Linked DNA regions of Arthrobacter globiformis. The protein of the gene in region 2 interacts with the protein of the main gene of each other region in a pairwise test. Links are inferred from orthologs where the notes say so. Each region holds a gene or a part of one and is shown on either strand. Other genes may lie near its edges.

Region 1 (5,295 bases), 3.0 Mb from region 2 along the record:
GGTCGCGCGGCGGGCGGCGTGCCGCCCGGTGGGATGAAAAGATTGACGACCACAAGGGCAGCCACGGCAAGCCCCAGCAGCAGCGTTCCGACAGTCCAACGCCTGCGCATGCCTGATTCCCCGTAGCCTATGTGCGGTAAATGTTGATGGTGTGGGCCTGCACCTCGTCAGGCTCGCCGGACGCCACGAGGGCTCCCTGGCGCCGGTCGTGCAGCTCGGACGTGGTGAGGCGCAGATCGAACAGCCGCTTGCCGGTGCCGTCGTCGTTGGTGACCTGCGGAAGGGTGACCTCAATGTCCTCAGGGCCGCCGTTGACCACGATGAGCCCGGCCACGTGCCCGTCGTCGGAGCCGAGGAGCAGCTGAACCACCCGGTTCCCGTTGTCGTTCCACCGTTCCATGGACATGGGCTGCCCGGTCCGGTCGTACCAGTACAGGTAGGAGCGGGCGTCGCGGACCGGATAGTCGTGCGGCTGGGCGGCCAGGAACTCGTTGCGAAGCCGGATGACACGCTTGGTGCTGCGGAGCATGGCATGGGATTCCGGCGTGCTGGTCCAGTCAATCCAGGTGAGCGGGTTGTCCTGGCAGTACGCGTTGTTGTTGCCCTGCTGGGTGCGGCCGAGTTCGTCCCCGGCCGTGATCATGGGGACGCCGAGGGAGATCATGAGCGAGGCCATGAGGTTGCGTTTGCTCTGGGCGCGGCGCGTCAGAATGCCCTCGTCCTCGGTGCGCCCTTCGAAGCCGTGGTTGTAGCTGCGGTTGTCGCCGTGCCCGTCCCGGTTCTGTTCCCCGTTCGCCTCGTTGTGCTTGCGGTCGTAGGAGACGAGGTCGGTCATCGTGAAGCCGTCGTGGGAGGTGATGAAATTCAGCGAGGCCAGCCTGGAACGGCCCGACGGTTCGAACAGGCTTGCCGACCCGGACAGGGCGTCGGCCAGCCGGGCCACGGATCCGCCCCGGCCGCCGTTGTCGAGAGCGGCACGGTCGGCCAGCCAGAAGGAGCGGACGGCGTCCCGGTAGTGATCGTTCCAATCGACCCAGCCGACGGGGAAACGTCCGGTCTGCCAGCCGCCGTAGCCCACGTCCCACGGTTCCGCGATCAGCTTGACGCGCGACAGCTCCGGATCGGCGGCGACCGCCGCGAGGAAGGGGTGACGGGGATCGAACTCGTTGGCTGCGTTCCGGCAGAGCGTGACGGCAAGGTCGAAGCGGAAGCCGTCGATATGGAATTCGTCCACCCAGTACCGCAGCGAGTCCAGCACCATCTGGACAACGCGGGGCTCGCCGAAGTTGAGCGTGTTGCCGCAGCCCGTAGTGTCGATGTATTTTCCGTTGCCGTCAGTGCGGTAGTACTTTTGCTCGCCCAGCCCCCGAAAGCTTAGGGTGGTCCCGTCCGGCCCGCCTTCGGCCGTGTGGTTGTAGACGACGTCGAGGATGACCTCGATGCCGGCTGCATGCAGCAGCTTGACCATTCCCTTGAATTCGTCCTGGACGGCCTGCGGCCCGGCTTCCTGGGCGGCCTTGGTGGCGTACGCGGGGTGCGGGGCGAAGAACGCCGCCGTGTTGTAGCCCCAGTAGTTGGTGAGTCCGAGGTTCTGGAGGTGGGGCTCGTCCATATGGAAATGCACCGGCAGTAACTGCAGGGCGGTGATGCCAAGGCCTGTGAGGTGTTCGATCATCGCGGGATGGGCCATGCCGGCATACGTTCCGCGCATCGCCTGCGGGATGTCCGGATGCAGCATGCTCTGTCCGCGGACGTGTGCCTCGTAGACGATGGTGTTGCGCCACGGAGTATTCGGCTTCTCGTCCGAGCCCCAGTCGAAGTCGGAAGACATCCTGACGCTGGTCAGGAATCCGTCGCGTTCATCGACGGCCCGGCCGTAGGGGTCCAGCAACAGCGGTTGCCGGATGCCGTCGTCGTCGTCAAGATCAACCGTGGGAACCGCGGGCGGCAGTACCTCGTCGCCCTTGGCGGTTGCTTCGCCTCTGGGAGCTGCGAGGAAGCCGTACCGGGATCCCACGGGAAATCCGTCCATCACTCCGTGGTGGATGCCGTTCGCGAGGCTGGACAGGGTATGGAGCCGCCAGCCTTGGCCGGGCGCCTGATAGGCCACCTCAAGCGCCGCGACGCCGGGCGCGTAGACGGCGACTCTTACGCGGCTGCCGGGCGCGCCCCCCGCACCTTGGCGCGCTTCGCTGACCCCGAGGGGAAAGGCCTGGGGGTCATCCACCGTCAAGGCTGTGTCTAAAAGGGGCATTACCATCAATTAAAGCTTAGCTGTCACAGCCAAATAGCTAATCTTCTCCGCATGTTACGCGGGCGTGCTGTGGCGGCACCGCTGAACACTCTCAAGACGCACCGACTGGAGGTTTTCGTGAAGATTGCATTAGCCCAGATCATCACCGGAAGGGATGTGGCCGGGAACCTCACCATGGTCGAAGAATACGCCCGCCGCGCTAAGGACGGCGGCGCCGAGATCGTCGTTTTCCCGGAGGCCACCATGCGCGCATTCGGCAATTCGCTGCTGGACATCGCCGAGCCTCTGGACGGCCCTTGGGCCGGCCGCGTCCGCTCGATTGCCGGCGAGTTGGGGATTGTAATTATTGCCGGAATGTTCACCCCGGGTTCATCGCTCTCCGGCGGGCAGGCGAAAGTCCGTAACACGCTGCTGGTGACCGGGCCGGGCGTGGACGCCAGCTATGACAAGGTACACCTGTTCGACGCCTTCGGATTCCTGGAGTCCGACACCGTGGACGCCGGGACAGGACCCGTAACGTTCGACGTCGGCGGCCTCACCTTTGGCCTGGCCACCTGCTACGACATCCGTTTCCCGGCCCTGTTCACGGCCAACGCCGATCGCGGAGCGGTCGCCAACATCGTCTGCGCTTCCTGGGGTTCGGGCCCCGGCAAGGTGGACCAGTGGCAGCTCCTGGCCCGCGCCCGTGCCGTGGACACCACCACCTACGTCCTCGCCTGCGGCCAGGGCGACCCCGCCACCCAGGGCATCGAACCCCGCGGCGCTGCGCCCACGGGCGTCGGGCACAGCGCGGTCATTTCGCCTTTCGGTGAGGTGCTCCAGGAGCTCGACGGGGCCCCCGGCCTCCTGTTCGCGGATCTGGACCCCGATCTGGTCAAGGAAGCCCGCACCAAGCTCCCGGTCCTGGCGAACCGCCGGGAATTCTAGAAGAGAAAAACGCTCCCTCAGCTCTTGTCGCTTAAAACGGAACGCTCCCTCAGGTCCTGCACTTAAAACGGCAACGCTTCCGCACCTGGTTGCGGAAGCGTTGGCGTTTACCTGCGAAAGGTGAAGAAGCGTCCCCGGATTTCCTGCGAAAGGTGAAGAAGCGTCCCCGGTTTACCTGCGAAAGGTGAGGAAGCGTTGCGGGTCTCGACAGGGTGGTCTTACTTGGCGGAGCGCTGGCGGGAGACCTCGTAGAGCGAGATGCCGACGGCCATGGAAGCGTTCAGGGATTCCATGGCGGAGTCGATCGGGATGGAGACGATCTGGTCGCAGTTCTCCCGGACGAGGCGGCTGAGGCCCTTGCCTTCGGAGCCGACCACGATGCAGACGGGTTCGGTGGCGACGGTCAGATCCGGCAGTGAGATGTCGCCGTCGCCGTCGAGCCCCAGCACGAAGACGCCCATGTCCTTGAACTGCTTGATGGCGTTGTTCAGGTTGGAGGCGCGGGCCACCGGAACGCGGACGGCCGCGCCGGCGCTGGTCTTCCATGCTGCGGCCGTGACGCCGACGGAGCGGCGTTCGGGGACGATAACGCCGTGGCCGCTGAATGCCGAGACCGAGCGGATGATCGCGCCGAGGTTGCGGGGGTCGGTGATGCCGTCGAGGGCAACGAAGAGCGGCGCATTCGCGATGTGCCCCTTCTTCCAGCCTTCAACCGTCTGTTCGGCCAGGTCGTAGGCGTCCTGGTACTCGTACGGGGGGATCTGCAGCACGAGCCCCTGGTGCACGGCGTCGTCGGTCATCCGGTCCAGCTCGGGCTTGCCGGTTTCCAGCAGCGGGATGCCCCGTTCGGCGGCGATCTTCAGGGATTCCTTGACGCGGTCGTCCATCTCGATGCGGATGGCAACGTGCAGTGCCTTGGCCGGAATGCCGGCCCGGAGCGCTTCGACGACGGAGTTGCGGCCGGTGACCACTTCTTCGGTGGCACGCCCCTTCGGACCAGATCGGGCACCGGCACTGCGGGTGGCGCCGGCACCGCCGGGCCGCTTGGCGGCGGAGCGCTCAGCGAGCTGCTTGTTCTTGTGCGCCTTGTGGTACGGGCGATCCTCGGCCTTGGGGGTTGGCCCCTTGCCTTCGAGAGCCTTGCGGCCGTGGCCACCGGTTCCGGTGGTGGGCCCCTTCTTGAGCTTGCGGACTGCGCCCGGGCGACCTTTGTTGGCCATGAATTCCACCCTTGGTTGTATTGAGTAAGTCTGGACTCCAGTCTACTGACTGGCCTCAAATCGTTGACCGGGCGGGCGCTGAGCCGCCGGGGCTAGCTGCGCTGCAGGCTCCACGTGGCGCCGTCGGCGTTGTCTTCGACCAGAACGCCGGCCGCTGCGAGGGTGTCCCGGATGGCGTCGGAGGCAGCCCAGTCCTTCCTTGAGCGGGCTTCGGCGCGGGCGGCGAGCTGCGCTTCAATCAGCGTGCCGAGGGCACTGGTGGCCTGGTCATCGACGGCGGGCTGCGCGGCGGCGCTGATGCCCAGGACCCTGAGCATGTCGGTGACGCTGTCCAGCGCCTGCCGCGTAGCCGCGAGGTCGCCATCGGTGAGCGCCGAGTTTCCGGCGCGGACCGTGTCGTGCAGCACCGCGAGGGCCTGCGGCACGTTGAGGTCGTCATCCATCGCAGCGGCGAACGCCTCCGGAACGGTGCCGTGGCTGCCAAACAGCAGGGCACCGTCGGAGGACAGCGCCCGGACCGCACGGGCCACGAAGCCGTCAATGCGTTCGACGGCGGCAGCGGCCTCCTGCAGCGACGTCGGCTGGTAGTCCAGCACCGAGCGGTACTGTGCCTGGCCGAGGTAGTAGCGGACGACCCGCGGCGGCGCGAGCTCCAGCATCTCCGCCGGGCTGACCGTGTTGCCGACGGACTTCGACATTTTCTCGCCCTGGTACGTGACCATGCCGTTGTGCATCCAGAAGTTGGCGAAGCCGTGGCCCGCCGCCTGGGATTGCGCCATCTCGTTTTCGTGGTGCGGGAAGCGCAGGTCGAGGCCGCCGCCGTGGATGTCGAATTCGGTGCCGAGGTATTTGGTGACCATCGCCGAGCATTCGAGGTGCCAGCCTGGCCGGCCG
Region 2 (7,647 bases):
GGGCCGAGGTGGTTGTAGACCACGTCCTGGATCACGCCGAGACCTGCCGCGTGGGCGGCGTCCACGAACCGCTGGTACGCCTCCGGTCCGCCGTATGCCTCGTGGACGGCGAACCACTGCACGCCGTCGTAGCCCCAGTTGTGCGTGCCGTTGAACGCGTTCACGGGCAGCAGTTCGATGAAGTCCACGCCCAGGCCGGCCAGGTAGTCCAGCTTGCCGGCGGCCGCCTCCAGCGTCCCTTCGGGCGTGAACGTGCCCACGTGGAGCTCATAGATGACCGCGCCCTGCAGTTCCCTGCCCTGCCAGCCGTCCTCCTGCCAGGTGTGCGCGCCGGGGTCGAACGTGCGGGACAGCGAGTGGACGCCGTCGGGCTGGCGCCGGGTCCGCGGATCCGGAAGCGGAGTTTCGTCGCCGTCCAGGAGGTACCCGTAGTCAACCTCGCCGGCTGCGGGTGCGTCGGCGGCGTTCCACCAGCCGTCATCTTCCGGTCCGGTGCCGGGCCGGCGCTGCATGGCGTAGCGCTCCCCGCCGGCCAGCAGCGTAACGGATTTTGCCAAGGGTGCCCAGACGTCGAAGCGCTCCGGGCCCTGTACGGGTTTCGCTGCTTCACGGGGGTATGTTGTCTGGCCTGCGTGCGTCATGATTTCCCTCCTGTCTGCGTCACTCCTGTCTGCGGCACCAGCAGCGCGACGGGGAAAGCCCGGAAGATGTCAGCGATCTTCACGGCCCCCGGTCCGAAGCCGGCACCGGTCAGTTCATCCTTCATGGCGGTTTTAAGTTCGACGGCGGTGTCCCGCCACCCGCCCGACTGTTCCAGTCCGTAGGGCAGCCGGGTGGCAAGGGTCAGCGCCCCCGGCGCTGCCGGGATGCCCCGGTCGAAGGCGAGCAGGTGCCCGGCCGCGGGGCCAGCGGCATTGACCGGCCGGTAACCCGTGAACAGCTGGGGCCGGTCACGGCGCAGCCGCAGCGCGCGCGAGGTCACAAGCAGCTTTGTCCGCTCATCCGTAAATAGCGGGGGCACGTCGCCGGCATCGAGCTGTTCTAGCGCGGCGCGCCGGTCATCGAAGCTGAATGGGCGACGGTTGTCCGGGTCCGTCAGCGACCGGTCCCAGAACTCCGTGCCCTGGTACACGTCCGGGACGCCGGGCATGGTCAGCTGCACGAGCTTGGCCGCCAAGGAGTTGGAGGCACCATGCGGCTCCAGGAGTTCCACGAGCGACTCGACTTCAGCCCGCACCGCGGGGTTGTCGAACGCGGCGTCGACGGCGGCGGCCAGCTTCTCCTCGAACGCCGGATCGGGATCGGTCCAGTTGGTCGAGTTCCCGGCTTCGCGCGCGGCCTTCAGCGCGTAGTACTGCAGGCGCTCCCGGCTGGCGGGCCAGGCGCCGGCGATGGCCTGCCACAGCAGAGCGGACAGCGGGCCGTCCGGCAGCGGGGCCAGTTCGCGCAGCCGGTTCAGGGCCCGCTCCCATTCGCCGGCGACCTCGGAGATGACCGAGATCCGCGCCCGGGTGTCCTCGCTGCGTTTGGTGTCGTGCGTGCTCAGCGTCGTCATGGACAGCGGAAGCTCTGCCTGCCGGCGGGCCATCCGGGCATGGAACTCGTCCGGCTCCACGGAGAACTCGGTGGGGTCGGCGCCCACTTCGGTGAGGGTGCCCAGCCGGTTGTAACGGAAGAACGCGGTGTCCTCCACGCCCTTGGCCATGACCATTCCCGAGGTTTGCTGGAAGCGCCGGGCAACCTCCAGGTCCGTGTCCAGCAACAGCGGTTGCAAGGCCTGGATGGCCTGGTCGAGTTCCGGCCGCCTGCGCGCGGCAAGCTCGCACGCCTCCTTCAGGACCTCCGCGCCCTCCGGCAGGTACGTGCGGTAGACCGGGAAGGCGGCGATGATCTCCGCGATGGCGTCCGCCGTGGCATCGGCGGGGAGTCCGGCGTCGTCCGGAACCAGCCGGGCCAACCGCAGGATCTCCGAGTGCAGGATGCCGTCAGTGATCCGGCGCTTGGTTCCCCGGATCATGTCCTCGTAGTCGGCAGGCTCCCCGCCGCGCAGCGAGGCGTCCAGCCGGTCCAGCGGTTCCTGGCCGCGTGGATCCACGAAAACCCGGTCCACGTCCGCGAGAGCGTCGTAACCCGTGGTGCCCTCGCACTCGAAGCTGGCCGGCAGCTCCTCTCCCGGCTCGAGGATCTTTTCGATCAGCAGGTAGGCGCCGCCGGTGGCCTCCCGGAGCCGCTTCAGGTACCCCTCGGGGTCGGCCAGGCCGTCCGGGTGGTCGATCCGCAGTCCGTCCGCGAGCCCCTCACGGAACCAGCGCACCACTTCCTCATGGGCTTCATCGAAGACGGCGGGAATCTCCACGCGGACGCCGGCGAGCGTGTTCACCGCGAAGAAGCGGCGGTAGTTCAGCTCGTTGTCCGCGCGCCGCCAGCCCATGAGTTCGTAGTGCTGCCGGGCGTGGACGTCACGCGGAGAATCGCCCTCGGTGTAGCTGCCGTCGGCCAGCGGGAAGCGGTGGTCGTAGTACCGCAGCTCCCCGTCCTTGATTTCGAGCTGGTCCAGGTCGTCGTCGCTGCCGAGGACCGGGAGCCGGATGCGTCCCCCGGCGAGGTCCCAGTCGACATCGAACGCTTCCGCGTAGCGGGACTGGCGCCCTTCCTTAAGCAGCGACCACCACCAGGGGTTCTGCGCCGGCGTGGCTACGCCGACGTGGTTGGGCACGATGTCGATCAGCACGCCCATGCCGGCGGCCCGGGCCGCCTTGGAGACGGCGGCCAGGCCCTCCGGGCCGCCGCGTTCGGGGTCGACGGCGGAGGGGTCGGTGACGTCGTACCCGTGATCGGAGCCCTGCTCCGCGGTCAGGACCGGTGACAGGTAGACCCAGTCGACGCCGAGCGAGCGCAGGTACGGCACGGTTTCAGCGGCGTCGAACAGCGTGAACCCCTGCCGGATCTGCAGCCGGTACGTGGAGACGGGGGTTTTCATGCGTCCTCCCCTGCGGGCTTAACCGCCTTCAAGTGGCCGCCGCGCTTACCAGCAGGCTTGGTGCCCGGCTTTTTTGCCGGCTGCTCCGCTGCGGCCTTCGCAGGCGCCGCAGCCGGCCCTGCATCAGGTTCTGCAACCGGGTCAGCAGTAGGCTCTGCAACCGGGTCCGCGGCAGGTTCAGCCGCAGCAGTATCTGCCGGGTCTGCAGCCGGGTCAGCCGGCTTTTTCGTCCTGGCCGGCTCGGGAACAGCGGGTGCGGTGAGGGCCGCGGTCTCAGCGGTAGCGGTCTGGGTCAGCGCTGCGAGCGAGGCGGCCACGGAATGGTCCGGCTCCTCCTCGGGTGCGCTGTGGGCGCGCAGCACCACCAGGGATTTGGCGGCGACGGACAGGATGGTGCCGGCGTCCGCGGGCTTGGAGTCTGCGCCTTCGCCTGCGGTGTCGATGATGACGTCCCAGGCCGGTGCGTACTCGTCCGGCGGCAGCGTGAACTCAACGTCGCCGTCATGCGCGTTGAAGTACAGCAGGAAGTTCACGTCCGTGATCCGGCGGCCACGGCTGTCGTGGCCCTGGATGCCGTCGCCGTTGAGGAACATGCCCACGGAACGGCCGAAGCCGCTGTCCCAGTCCTCCGGCTGCATGAGGTTGCCGTCGGGGTCGAGCCAGACGATGTCCGGCAGTCGTTCGCCTTCGCCTCGCCGCACGGGCCGGCCGTCGAAGAAGCGGCTGCGCCGGAAGGTGGGGTGCTTGGCGCGCAGCGAGTTGACGGCTGCGGTGAATTCGATGAGCGGCTGGTCCACGCTGTCCCAGTTGACCCAGGTCAGTTCGGAGTCCTGACAGTACCCGTTGTTGTTGCCCTGCTGCGTGCGGCCGAGCTCGTCGCCGTGCAGGATCATGGGCACGCCCTGGGAGAGCAGCATCGTGGCGATGAAGTTGCGCTGCTGCCGTGCCCGGAGCCCCAGGACCTTGGGATCGTCCGAGGGGCCCTCCGCCCCGCAGTTCCAGGACCGATTGTGCGATTCGCCGTCCTTGTTGTCCTCGCCGTTGGCGTCGTTGTGCTTCTCGTTGTAGGACACCAGATCGCGCAGCGTGAAACCGTCGTGTGCGGTGACGAAGTTAATGGACGCCACCGGGCGGCGGCCGGAGTGCTCGTAGAGGTCCGCCGAGCCGGTGATGCGGGAGGCGAACTCGCCCAGCGTGGCGGGTTCGCCGCGCCAGAAATCGCGTACGGTGTCGCGGTACTTGCCGTTCCATTCGGTCCACTGCGGCGGGAAGTTGCCCACCTGGTACCCGCCGGGCCCGACGTCCCACGGCTCGGCGATGAGCTTGACCTGGGACACCACCGGGTCCTGCTGGATGAGTTCGAAGAACGTGGAGAGCCTGTCGACGTCGTAAAATTCACGGGCCAGTGCCGCGGCGAGGTCGAAGCGGAATCCGTCCACGTGCATCTCGGTGACCCAGTAGCGGAGGGAATCCATGAGCAACTGCAGGGAGTGCGGCTGGCGGACGTTCAGGGTGTTGCCCGTGCCCGTATAGTCCATGTAGTACTGCTTGTCGTCCTCCACCAGGCGGTAGTAGGCCTCGTTGTCGATGCCCTTGAAACTCAGGGTGGGGCCGAGGTGGTTGCCTTCGGCGGTGTGGTTGTAGACGACGTCGAGGATGACCTCAATGCCTGCCCGGTGCAGTGAGCGGACCATCGCCTTGAAGTCCTGGACCTGCTGGCCGGTGTCGCCGGTGGAGCTGTAGGTGTTCTGCGGCGCGAAGAAGCCGATGGTGTTGTAGCCCCAGTAGTTGCTCAGGCCCTTCTCCTGCAGGGTGCCGTCGTTGACGAACTGGTGCACGGGCATGAGCTCGATCGCGGTGACGCCCAGCTTCTGCAGGTGCGAGATCACGGCAGGGTGTGCCACGCCGGCGTACGTGCCGCGCTGCTCCTCGGGAATCTCCGGGTGCAGCTCGGTGAGCCCCTTGACGTGCGCCTCGTAGATGACCGACTTGTGGTACGGGATGCGCAGGTTCTGGTCGTTGTCCCAGTCGAAGAACGGGTTGATGACCACGCCCATCATCATGTGCGGCGCGGAGTCGGCGTCGTTCTTGGAGGAGGGGTCGCCCATGTTGTACGAGAACAGGGCCGGATCCCAGTCGATCTGGCCGGAGACTGCCTTGGCGTAGGGGTCAAGGAGCAGCTTGTTGGCGTTGAAGCGCTGGCCCTTGGCGGGGTCATAGGGTCCGTGGACCCGGTACCCGTATTTCTGCCCTGGCTGGATCTGGGGCAGGTAGCAGTGCCACACATAACCGTCGACTTCGCGGAGTGTGACCCGGGTTTCGGTCCCCTCGTCGTCGAAGAGGCACAGTTCCACCTTGTCTGCGTGCTCGCTGAACAATGCGAAGTTGGTTCCAGTGCCGTCAAATGTGGCTCCCAGCGGGTAAGCCGATCCGGGCCAGATTTCCATTCGTGCTCCTATACATCGTCCAACACTGCGTACCGCAGGTCATCACGCACTACCTGCAGGTAACTTGTCTTACCGTAGCGGGTGGGTGTGACTATTACGCGACCCATCGCTAATTACTAAGCGTGCTGACTTTACCCCATATTTCGGGTAGGGCGTCGGATATCCGCCCCGCCGTCAGCGGACCGCCGGCCGCCGCTGCGGCTCCGGCATGGCCGTGCAGGCTTGCCCCCATGGCGGCAATGGCCGCCCAGCGTTCGTCCGGATCGATGCCCCTTTCTCGGAAGCGTCCGACGTCGGGCCCCACCTGGGCGAGCAGCGCACCGATGATTCCGGCCAGCACATCACCGCTTCCGGCGGTGGCCAGCCAGGGCGTGCCCTCGGACTGGCTGTAGAAATCCTGGTATGGGGACGCCACCAGCGTGCTGGCGCCCTTCAGCAGCACTGTGGCCTCGGTCAGGCCGGCGGCGCGGCGCACGGCAGCGAGGGTGGAGGCTTCGACGGCCCCGCGGTCCAGGTCGGCGCCGAGTCGCTGCAGCAGGGTGGCCAGCTCCCCGGCGTGCGGCGTCAGCACCACCTGCGGAGCCAGCACGTCGGGCATCACAGGCAGGGCACCGGCGTCGGCCACGGTGGGCAGGCCGGAGTCGACGGCGTCGCGGACCCGCTGCATCTCGTCCTCGTCCTTGCCGTCCATCCCGGAACCGACCAGCCAGGCCTGGACGTGGGTCTCTGCCACCGTGCCGGTGCTGCAGACCACCTCGGGGCAGCTGTGGCGGATAAGGTCGGCGACCTCGGGCGGCCCGACGTAGCGGACCATCCCGACGCCCGCGGAGAGCGCCCCGCGGCAGGCGAGCACGGCGGCGCCGGGGTAGGCCGGGGATCCGGCCACCACTCCGAGGACGCCCCGCGAATACTTGTGGGCGCGCCGTGCGGGACGCGGGAGCAGGGCGGCCAGGTCGGCGGCCTCCAGGCGGCGCAGGGCGGGCCACGGGAGTGCGTCCTCAATGCCGATCGGGACCACCACCACCCGGCCGGCGAAATCCGCTCCCGGGTCCACCAGCAGACCGGCCTTGGCCCCACCGAACGTGACGGTGACGTCGGCGGGCAGCACGGGGCCGCCGGCCTCGCCGGTGTCCGCATCAACGCCACTGGGCACGTCACACGCCACCACGAGGCCGTGGGACCTTTCCGCCAGCCGGGACACGAGGTCCGCCGAGGCTCCCCGGAGTCCGCCCTGGGCGCCGGTTCCGAGCAGCGCGTCAATAACGACGTCGGCCCTGCCGGCCAGCGCTGCCAGCTCACCGGCGTTCGCGTCAGTCAGCGTCAGCACCCGGCCGCCGGCGCGCCGAAAGGCGGCCAGACCGTCCGGGTGGGCCGAGTCAGAGGCGAGGACCGCCGTCGTCCGCATTCCCCGTCCGGCGAGGTGCGCGGCAGCGAAGAGGCCGTCGCCGCCGTTGTTGCCCTTGCCGGCCAGGACGGCGACGCTGGAGCCGTAGAGGCGGCGTCCGCGGCTGCGCAGCTCCGCGATGGCAGCGCCGGCCATGCCGCGGGCAGCCCGCTGCATGAGAACAGCGCCCATACCTGAATCCAGCAGGGGCTTTTCAGCCTCCCTGATCTGGGTTCCGGTATAGGCGCTGATCATATGGTCAGTCCGTCCGGGGTCAGCCCTCGGCCAGCACGGTGGCCGTGGCAATGCCGCCGTCGTGGCTCATGGAGAGATGCCACCGTTTGACGCCCTTGGCTTCGGCCACGGCGAGCACCGTTCCCTTGACCTGGATGGTCGGGCCGTTCTGGTCCAGCCCGATCCAGCAGTCCTGCCAGTTCATGCCTGCAGGCGCACCCAGGACCTTGGCAACAGCCTCCTTGGCGGCAAACCGCGCCGCCAGGGAGCGGGTGTTCAGGTCCCGTTCGGCCGGCACAAACAGCCGGTCCCGCAGCCCGGGGGTGCGCTCCAGCTGCCGTCCGAAGCGCTCGATGTCCACTACGTCTACGCCGATGCCAACAATCATGGGCTTACTCTACTGTGACGCTCTTGGCCAGGTTGCGCGGCTGGTCCACGTCGTAGCCCTTGGCGGCGGCAAGTTCGCACGCGAAGATCTGCAGCGGGACCGTGGTGAGCAGCGGCATGAGCAGCGTCGGGGTTTCCGGGACGTAGAAGACGTGCTCGGCGTAGTCCCGGACCGCTTCGTCGCCTTCCTCGGCGATCACCAGGGTGCGGGCACC

The links. The genes of interacting proteins can lie anywhere in the genome.
Region 1: the proteins of QF036_RS18625 (region 2) and rlmB interact in binary tests that used the Escherichia coli proteins (3 or more experiments, as listed by UniProt). The link is inferred for Arthrobacter globiformis from one-to-one orthologs.

The regions. Positions count from the first base shown.
Region 1 is NZ_JAUSYZ010000001.1:1,108,774-1,114,068, reverse strand. What follows is about bases 2,401-5,295. They hold rlmB (23S rRNA (guanosine(2251)-2'-O)-methyltransferase RlmB), read right to left. Parts: upstream 4,402-5,295; coding sequence 3,400-4,401; downstream 2,401-3,399. Other genes in these bases: cysS (cysteine--tRNA ligase), read right to left, coding at 4,494-5,295; QF036_RS05215 (carbon-nitrogen hydrolase family protein), read left to right, coding at 2,401-3,181. Outside these bases: QF036_RS05225 (ribonuclease domain-containing protein), read right to left, coding at 1-110; glycogen debranching protein GlgX, read right to left, coding at 128-2,260; more of QF036_RS05215, read left to right, coding at 2,372-2,400. UniProt on the Escherichia coli protein: Specifically methylates the ribose of guanosine 2251 in 23S rRNA.
Region 2 is NZ_JAUSYZ010000001.1:4,088,579-4,096,225, forward strand. The notes cover bases 4,802-7,647. They hold QF036_RS18625 (NAD(P)H-hydrate epimerase), read right to left. Parts: upstream 7,067-7,647; coding sequence 5,537-7,066; downstream 4,802-5,536. Other genes in these bases: glgX (glycogen debranching protein GlgX), read right to left, coding at 4,802-5,427; QF036_RS18630 (holo-ACP synthase), read right to left, coding at 7,086-7,433; glmS (glutamine--fructose-6-phosphate transaminase (isomerizing)), read right to left, coding at 7,438-7,647. In the rest of the region: treZ (malto-oligosyltrehalose trehalohydrolase), read right to left, coding at 1-641; treY (malto-oligosyltrehalose synthase), read right to left, coding at 638-2,980; more of glgX, read right to left, coding at 2,977-4,801. UniProt on the Escherichia coli protein: Bifunctional enzyme that catalyzes the epimerization of the S- and R-forms of NAD(P)HX and the dehydration of the S-form of NAD(P)HX at the expense of ADP, which is converted to AMP.